Regions from separate parts of the Pseudomonas sp. L7 genome, predicted to be linked through region 1. Evidence: riboswitches for the same ligand, from Rfam matches in the RefSeq annotation. Region 1 holds a riboswitch; the other holds the start of a gene.

Region 1 (4,285 bases):
CGTCGGAGGTCTGCTGGCCTGCCTGTTGTTTCTCATGGCTGATCGGGTCGTCGACCAACAGCTTCTTCTTGACGATGTGATAGGCGGCCAGGGTCCATTCACCGCGCCCATCCCAGAAGCGCTGCTTGAGCCCCAGCTCGGTCTGCTTCGATTCGGTCAGGTCGTAGTTGATCTGGCTCGGGCTGAGGCTGATCAGGTTGTTCACGCCGTCTTCGCTGGTGGAGTACTGGCCGTACAGCGACAGGTTGTCGGTTACCGCGAACACCAGGCCGGCGCGCCAGTTGCCGCCTTGCAGGCTGCGGTCGACGCGAGTGTCGTTGGTCAGGTTGTCACGGTCGATGTGGTTCTGGTCGCGGCGGATACCGGTCACCAGCGACAGGCGATCGGTCAGTTGGGTGCGGTTCTCGGCGAACAGGGCGAAGGTGTGGGTCGTCGAGAGGGTCTGCGCACGTGTGACGTTCCGACTGTGGAACCAGCCCGGTGCCGGATTCCAGGGATCGACGTAGTCGCCGCCGACATCGCTGTACGGCGAGTTGCTGTCGACATTGAAGCGGATCTTGTTGTACTCCGCGCCGAGCACAGTCTTGCTGTTCAGCCCGAACAACGAGTGATCGAAGGTGAAGCTCTGGCGGTCGCCGATCTGCTCCTGGTTGTGCTTGATCTCCAGGTAGCTCGCGCGCTCCAGCTGCTCGCGGCTCGGATCCCAGGTGTAGTCCTCGGCATTGCGCCAGTGCCGGCGGCTCTTGATGTAGTACAACTGGTTGCTGGCAGTGACGCTGTCGCTGAGGGTCCAGTCGGTGTTGAAGCGGGTCCATTCGTCATGGTAGCGCTGCACGTCGTTCTGGATGTTGTAGTTCTTCTTGCGCAGGCTGTCGCGCAGGTGGCCGTCGATCAGCGGCGTGCCGAAGTAGTTCGATGGCTGTGCGTCGCCACGTTCATGGGCCAACGTGAAGCTCAGGTCGTCGGTGGCATCGAAGCGCAACGCTGCACTCAAGGCCAGGCTGCGAGAGTCGGTGCGGTCGACCCAGCCATTGCCTTCCTGCTTGTTCAGGGTCAGGCGGTAGCTCAGGCGTTCGCTCAGGCTGCCGCCGCTGTCCAGGCCCAGTTGCTGGCGATCCCATGAGCCATAGCCCAGGCGCAGGTGATTGCGGATCTCGCCGTCGAAGGGTTTTTTCGGGATCACGTTGATCACCGCGCCCGTGGCCCCTTCGCCATAAAGTACCGAGGCGGGGCCTCGGATCACGTCGATGCGCTCGACCATCCACGGGTCCACCGGAAAGGTCTGGGTGCCAGCGCCGGTGTACAGGCGCGAACCGTCGAACAAGGTCATCACCGAAGAGTGTCCGCTGAAACCACGGGCGGAGAGCGCAGTGTTGCCGTTGCCCGGGGTGCCGACGGAGGTTATGCCGGGCGAGCGGGTCACTGCATCCTGCACCGTGAGGTTGGCGCGCTGCTGGATCTGCTCGGCGGTGATGCTGGTGGTGCTGGCCGGGGTTTCCAGGGCGCTGAGGTTCAGGCGCGAACCGGCTTGGGTAGGGGTTGCCAGGTCGACGATCTGTTCGTCGCGGGTCTCGGTGATCGCCGTCGAGGGCAGGTCGAGGACCTTGCCTTGCGGCTGCTCTGCCAGCGCCGGCAGGGACACCGCCATGCAGGCGGCCAGGGTGTGAAGCTTGAAGTGTCGGGACATGTCGTTCCAGGGGTTCAGGAATGAATGGATCCCGGTGGAAACAACGCAAAGACGAGCAGACACGCACGCAGGCGCGCACGCGAACACCGGCCTGCGCCCGCCCACCGCGGGTTTGCCAACAGAAGCGTCAGGCCGGTCTCCGGGCTTGCGAGGGTCGTGAAGCCTTCACCTTCCCATGCATGAGCACAGTGGTGTGTCGAAGGATTCGCTCGCTTACCGTTGCGGGGGCAGCGCCGGACTTGTCTGCAAAGACGCACCGGCTTCCCGTTTCACCCTGCGCACGGCGGCGCAGGACACCTGAAACTGGCGCGCATCTGATCATCGAACGCGGAGGGAGTCAATCGTTTGGATGGGCGAAAAAACGTGATGGGTTGCAGGGTTGCGCGTTTTTATTGGATTTTTTTCGAACTTTTCCTACTGACGTTGTCTCGAACCGCTCGATCGCCCTTTTTTATTCAACGTCATGGAGACTTTTGCGAATGTTCACTGGAAAACTGCTGCGTCACACTTGCGCCCTGGCCCTCCTCGGCGCGCCGCTGGCAGCGATGGCAGCTCCCAGCACCGAGCCCCTGTTCACCTTCGGCCTGCTCGGTTCCTACGACAAGTTCAAGTTCGAAGGCGGCGGCGACTCCGACAAGGAGCACCTGGGCCAAGGCGGTGTGTTCGCCAACTTCGGCAACAAGATGACGGCCGAGTCCGGCTTCATCTACCAGATCGGTGCCGAAGCCAAGTACGGCAAGAAGAACGACAACAAGCTCAAGGAGGCACAAGCCGACCTCGACCTTGGCTGGCGTGCCGCGCTGGATGCGCGCAACTTCGTCGATGTGATCGTCGGTGGTGGCTACAGCTGGACCCGTTTCGAGCCCGAGATCAACGACCTGGATACCAAGCTGACCTACAAGTCGCCGTTCGCCAAGGCGGCGCTGGGTTACAACCACCAGTTCGACGCCTCGACCCTGCGTGTCGAGGTCGGCGCCCGTCATACCATCGATGGCCGTGCACGCCTGAAGGTCGACGACTTTGGCAGCGACAGTGTCGACATGAAGGACCGCACCAACCCGTATGCCGAAGTCACACTGCTGATGAACCAGCAGGGCGGCATGCCGATCCAGGCCGGCGTGTACTACACCCGTACCGAGTACAAGATCGACGAGGACTCGCCGGTTGCCGACAACAACAAGCTCAAGCGTGACGAGTTTGGTGTGAAGGTCGGCCTGGCGTTCTGACGCCTTCGATGGTTGTACGCCGTTTGTAAGGGCAGCCTCGTGCAGCGATTGCGGCACGAGGCTGCCCCTGCAGGCTCAAGGGCGCCTAGCGGCCCCGGCGCCGCGACACCCGCGCCTCGATGTTCTTGCGCCCGATCAGCAACGCAGGTTTCTCGGTCACTGGCTCATCGGCCAGCCACTTGTACATCACCAGGCAATCCACCAGCCCCAGTGCTGCATGACGAAATGCCTTGGGCAGGCGCCCGACGGTCTCGAAACCGAGCTTATGCCACAGCCCCACGGCGACCTCGTTGCTCGCCACTACCGAATTGAACTGCAAGGCCAGAAAACCCTCCTGGCGCGCCAGCTTCTGCGAGTGCTCGCACATCAGCCGTGCCACGCCACGTCCGCGTGAACGGGGTGCGACCATGTATCCGCAATTGCCCACGTGCGCGCCCGGGCCTGCGGCATTGGCCTTGAGGTAGTAGGAACCGAGCAGCTCGCCATCCTCTTCGGCCACCAGGGTGTGCAACGGAAACTCCAGCCACAGCGTGCGCGCCTGCTCCTGCGACATCTGCGGGTCGTATGCGTAGGTCTCGCGCGCCTGGACGATGGCCTGGAAGGTCGGCCAGAAACGCTCGAAGTCTTCCGGGGTCATGGGGCGAATGTGGATCATGTCGGTTCCTGCTCGGGCTGGGCCGGCAAGTCTGGGTGGATGGGCGCCGTCATGCAAGTGCTGCGGCGCCCGAGCGCCTCAACTGCCGGCCTTGCCGACCGCATCCAGCGCCCGTGCCGAATACACCAGGGCAGCGCCCGCGTTCATGGCCACGGCCACGCCCAGGGCTTCTGCGATTTCCTCGCGGGTGGCACCGTGTTTGACCGCCTGCTGCGAGTGCACGGCGATGCAGCCGTCGCAGCGGGTGGTCACTGCCACGGCCAGGGAAATCAGCTCGCGGGTCTTGGCGTCGAGGTGGTTGGTCTTGGCGCCGGCAGCGCTGGCGGTGGCGTAGCCGGCCACGGTGTCGGGGGAAAGCTGCTTGAGATCGCCGATGCCGGCCATCAACTGCTTACGGTAGGCGTCCCAGTCCATCATGCTCATCGTCTTCACCTTGTCAGGTTGGCAACAGGAGCTTTCAGGCTAGTCGAAGATGGGGGGAAGGGCGGGCCTCTTCGCCGAGGGGCGAGGAGGCCGCAGGAAGTGTCAGATGTAGATGAACAGCAGCACCAGTGCTGCCACCACGGCCCACTTCTCGAGGTAGTAGCGGGTGCGGTTGCGTTTCTTCATGGCCTTGCCACGTTCGCGGATCTTGTAGATGCGCGTGAACAGACGGTTGATGCCGCCTGTCTTGTCGTTGGCATCGTTGGGTGCGGCAGCTGCGGCCATGACGTTGCG
Region 2 (4,285 bases), 230 kb from region 1:
TCCAGAACATCACCGAAGCGGCGGCATGCGGGTCGCCGGTGTAGAGCAGCAGGTTGGCGGCGGCCATTACCACGAACGACACCGCTACCCCGGCCAGCAGCAGGCGATCGCTCTCCAGGCGCCCACCGCGGCTGGCCACGCCGAGCACCAGCAACATACTGCCCAACGCGCCGATGAACGCTGCCAAGGGCAGGCTGAAGGCCCCGGCGAACGGGCCGAGAAACAGCACCACCAGCACTGCGCCGAACACCGCCCCGGAGCTGACACCCAGCAGGTGCGGATCGGCCAGGGGATTGCGGGTCACCGCCTGCAGGGCGCCGCCGACCATTGCCAACCCTGCGCCGACCAGCGTCCCCAGCAACACGCGCGGTGCGCGGATCTGCCAGACGATCTGCGCCTGGCCGCGGCTCCAGTCGCCGTTTTCCCCCAGCCCCACCTGCTGCAGGACAATGCCGACCACTTTGCCCAATGCGACCTGCGCCGAGCCGAACCCCAGCGACAGCAGGCACGACAGCAGCAAGGCCAGCAGCAGCGAAACGATCAGCAGGCGATAGCCCGCAGGGCTGCGAATCGGCATCAGCGGCGGGCCTCGGCGAAGCGCTGCGGATGCAGGGCCGTGGCCAGGGTCTCGATGGCCTGGGCGTTCTCCACCGACGGTGTCACCTCCAGGTACGACAGCACCACGAAGCGCTGCTTGCGGATCGCCTCGACACTGCCCAGCGCCGGGTGGTGCAGGAGGAAGTCGCGTTTGTGCTGCCAACTGGTGGGCCCGTAGTCGACGATCACGATCACCTGCGGATCGCGTTCCACCACGCTCTCCCAGTTCACCTGGGTCCAGCTGGCGGCCACATCGCTCATGACGTTATCGCCTCCCGCCGTGGTGATCAGCGCCTGCGGCATCCCCAGGCGCCCGGAAGTGGTGGGGCGGTCTTCACCACTGTCATAAAGGAATACGCGCGGCCGTTGCTTGATCTCGGCCATCTGCGCCGCAACGCGCTCGACGCGTTGGCGCAACTGGCCAACCAGCGCAGTGGCGCGCTCGCGCACATCGAAGATCCGGCCAAGGTTGTCCAGGTCGCGGTAGAGGTCTTCGAGGCTGGCCTGGCGCTGGGGCATGATCCAGGAGCACGACTCGCTCAGTTCATACACCGGGATGTCGAAGGGCGCGAGGGTCTGTGGGGTGACCGGCCCGCCGATGCGCATGCCGTAGCTCCAGCCGGCGAGGAAGAAGTCGGCGTTGGCATCGAGCAGGTTTTCCACCGACACGTAGCGCGGCGCCAGCTCTGGCAGCCCGTCAAGTGCTTCGCGCAGGCTTGGGTCGAGGGTTTTCCAGCCGCTGATGCCGCTGTAGCCGGCCATGTGGTCGCGCAGCCCGAGGGCCAGGAGCATGCCGGTGAGATTGATGTCATGGCTGACGGCATGCTGCGGCGCATGGGTGAAGGTGACGTCGCGCTCGCAACTGCGCACGGTCAGTGGATAGTTGTCGGCCTCGGCGGCCAGGGGCAGGGCGGCCAGCAGGGCCAGGCTGGTGAGCAGCGATTTCATGCAGGGCTGATCCAGGTAATGCGTGGATGGGAGGCCAGCGGGTGGCGATCGACCAGGGCCTGTACGCCGAACACCTCGGCCAGGCACTGCTCGGTGAGCACGTGTTCTGGCGTGCCGTGGGCGACGATGCGCCCGGCATCGATCACGTACAGCCGATCGCAGAAGGCGGCGGCCAGGTTCAGATCGTGGAAGCTGGCCAGCAGGCTCAGGCCGGTGCTGCGCAGTTGCTGCAACAGGGCCAGCTGGAAGCGTGGGTCGAGGTGGTTGGTCGGCTCGTCGAGGATCAGCAGCCGAGGTTGCTGGACCAGTGCCCGCGCCAGCAGCACGCGCTGCTTTTCGCCGCCCGACAGGCAGACGAAGGCGTCGAGGGCGCGCGGCAGCAGGTCGAGCCTGGCGAGGGTGTCGTCGATCAGGCTCGGCTCGCCGTCGCCCTCGAACCAGCCCAGATGCGGGGTGCGGCCCATGGCAACGACGTCACGCACGTTCAGGCCGAAGTCTTCGGGGAACTCCTGCAGCATCACCGCGATGCGCTGGGCGACCCAGCGTGGGTTGCGCTGCCAGATATCCTCGCCATCGAGGTGCACCTGACCGACGCTGGGGCGATTGAAGCGGTAGGCGCAGCGCAGCAGGCTGGTCTTGCCACTGCCGTTGGGGCCGATCAGCCCGACGAATTCACCGGCGCCGATCTGCAGGTCGATACCCTCCAGCAGCGGCTGTCCACCGCTGTGCGGCGACCAGTGCAGGCCTTGGATGTGCAGGGTAGGGCATGACATGGATGAACCAACCGTCGCAGGGTGAGTGATACCCGAACGGTGGAGGTGCGCGCAGCTGTCGCGGGCGCGCGGCCGCCGCGAGAACCGGCCTGCGCCCGCCCACCGCGGGAGTTGCCAACTGCTGTGACAGGCCGGTCTCCGGGCTTGCGAGGGGCATGAGGCATTCACCTTCCCATGCCGTTGGCACAGTGGTGTATCGAATGCATCGCTCGCTTACCGTTGCGGGGGCAGCGCCGGACTGCTCGCAGGGGCGAGGCACCGGCTTCCCGTTTAATCCCCGGCTCGGCGGCAGGGGACACCTGAAACAAGGGGCGCATCTGAGCATTTATGGGATGGGGAGTCAACCAGCCCTGTTGCGGGGCACGCCCGCTCCCGCGACAGGGCCGACACCTTCAAGCCTTCAATGCTCAGCCGCGCTTGAGCACCAGCGTCAGGATGTCGTAACTGGCCACCAGTTCACCGAGCTGGTTGGTCACCTCCACATCCCAGGCCACCACCCCTTGCGGCTGCCCCAACGGGCTGGTCTTGCCCTGGTCGATCTTGCGCTTGCAGGTCAGGCGCGCCTGGATCGTGTCACCGATCCCCACCGGGTTGATAAAGCGCAGGGTGTCCAGCCCGTAGTTGGCCAGTACCGGCCCTTCACCCGGCGACACGAATAGTCCGGCCGCCGCTGACAGCACGAAGTAGCCATGGGCGATGCGCTTGCCGAACTGCGACTGCTTGGCGGCGATCTCGTCGAAATGCATGTAGAAGTGGTCGCCCGACAGGCAGCCGAAGTTCACCAGGTCCGCCTCGGTGACGGTACGTCGGTGGGTCAGCAGCGACTCGCCGATGCGCAGATCATCGAAGTAGCGACGGAACGGGTGCACCTCGGTCTCGATCACTTCAGCGCCACGCACGTGCTCGCCAGTGACCGCCGCCAGCATGCTCGGCGAACCCTGGATCGCGGCGCGCTGCAGGTAGTGCTTGACCGCCCGCAGGCCGCCGAGCTCTTCGCCGCCCCCGGCACGCCCGGGGCCGCCGTGCTTGAGCTGTGGCAGCGGCGAGCCGTGCCCGGTGGACTCCGGCGCAGCCTCGCGGTCGAGCACCAGCAGACGGCCGTGCCAGGCGGCGGCCGCGGGAATGGCCTTGGCGGCGATGGCGCGGTCGCGGGTCACCAGGGTCGCCACCAGGCTGCCCTTGCCTCGTGCGGCCAGGGCCAGGGCTTCGTCCAGGTCGTCGTAGGCCATCAGGGTGCTGACCGGGCCGAACGCCTCGATATCGTGGGCGCCGCCCTCGGCGTGCGGGTCGCGTGCGTGCAGCAGGGTCGGGGCGAAGAACGCACCTTCGGCCACGCCTTCGCCTACCGGCGAAAAACCGTCGCTGGCGCCGAACAGTTGGTCGCAGCTTTGCAGCAGGCTGCGCACGCGCTCGCCGACATCACGCTGCTGGTCGTGGGAGGCCAGCGCGCCCATGCGTACGCCTTCGACCGCCGGATCGCCCACCACCACCTTGGCCAGGCGTTCGCGCAGGCGGGTGGCGACGGCATCCAGGTGCCTGGCCGGCACGATGGCGCGGCGAATGGCCGTGCACTTCTGGCCTGCCTTGGTGGTCATCTCGCGCACCACCTCTTTGATGTACAGGTCGAACTCCTCGTCGTCCGGGGTTACATCCGGCCCGAGGATGGCGCAGTTCAGCGAGTCGGCTTCAGCCGTGAAGGGCACCGAGTTGCGCACCAGGTTCGGCGTCATGCGCAGCTTGGCGGCGGTGTCGGCGGAGCCGGTGAAGGTCACCAGGTCCTGGCCCTGCAGGCGTTCGAGCAAGTCGCCGGTGCTGCCGATCACCAGTTGCAGGCTGCCGGGTGGCAGCAGGCCGGATTCGTCGATCAGGCGCACCACGGCTTCGGTCAGGTAGCTGGTGGACGTCGCGGGCTTGACGATGCACGGCATGCCGGCGAGGAAGGTCGGCGCGAACTTCTCCAGCATGCC

The links. Region 1 has a riboswitch for cobalamin ahead of ACK3BK_RS11155 (TonB-dependent receptor). Riboswitches for the same ligand answer to the same signal wherever they lie in the genome.
Region 2: it holds a riboswitch for cobalamin, as region 1 does, so the genes downstream of both, ACK3BK_RS12140 (ABC transporter ATP-binding protein) here and ACK3BK_RS11155 (TonB-dependent receptor) in region 1, are expected to answer to the same signal.

What each region holds. Positions count from the first base shown of each region.
Region 1 is NZ_CP176784.1:2,466,999-2,471,283, forward strand. It holds gene ACK3BK_RS11155 (TonB-dependent receptor) at 1-1,687, opposite strand, end outside; cobalamin riboswitch at 1,800-2,003, opposite strand; gene ACK3BK_RS11160 (outer membrane beta-barrel protein) at 2,167-2,913, shown strand; gene ACK3BK_RS11165 (N-acetyltransferase family protein) at 2,999-3,568, opposite strand; gene ACK3BK_RS11170 (carboxymuconolactone decarboxylase family protein) at 3,647-3,991, opposite strand; gene lpxO (lipid A hydroxylase LpxO) at 4,094-4,285, opposite strand, start outside.
Region 2 is NZ_CP176784.1:2,699,181-2,703,465, forward strand. It holds gene ACK3BK_RS12130 (FecCD family ABC transporter permease) at 1-577, opposite strand, end outside; gene ACK3BK_RS12135 (ABC transporter substrate-binding protein) at 577-1,545, opposite strand; gene ACK3BK_RS12140 (ABC transporter ATP-binding protein) at 1,542-2,318, opposite strand; cobalamin riboswitch at 2,430-2,636, opposite strand; gene paaZ (phenylacetic acid degradation bifunctional protein PaaZ) at 2,726-4,285, opposite strand, start outside.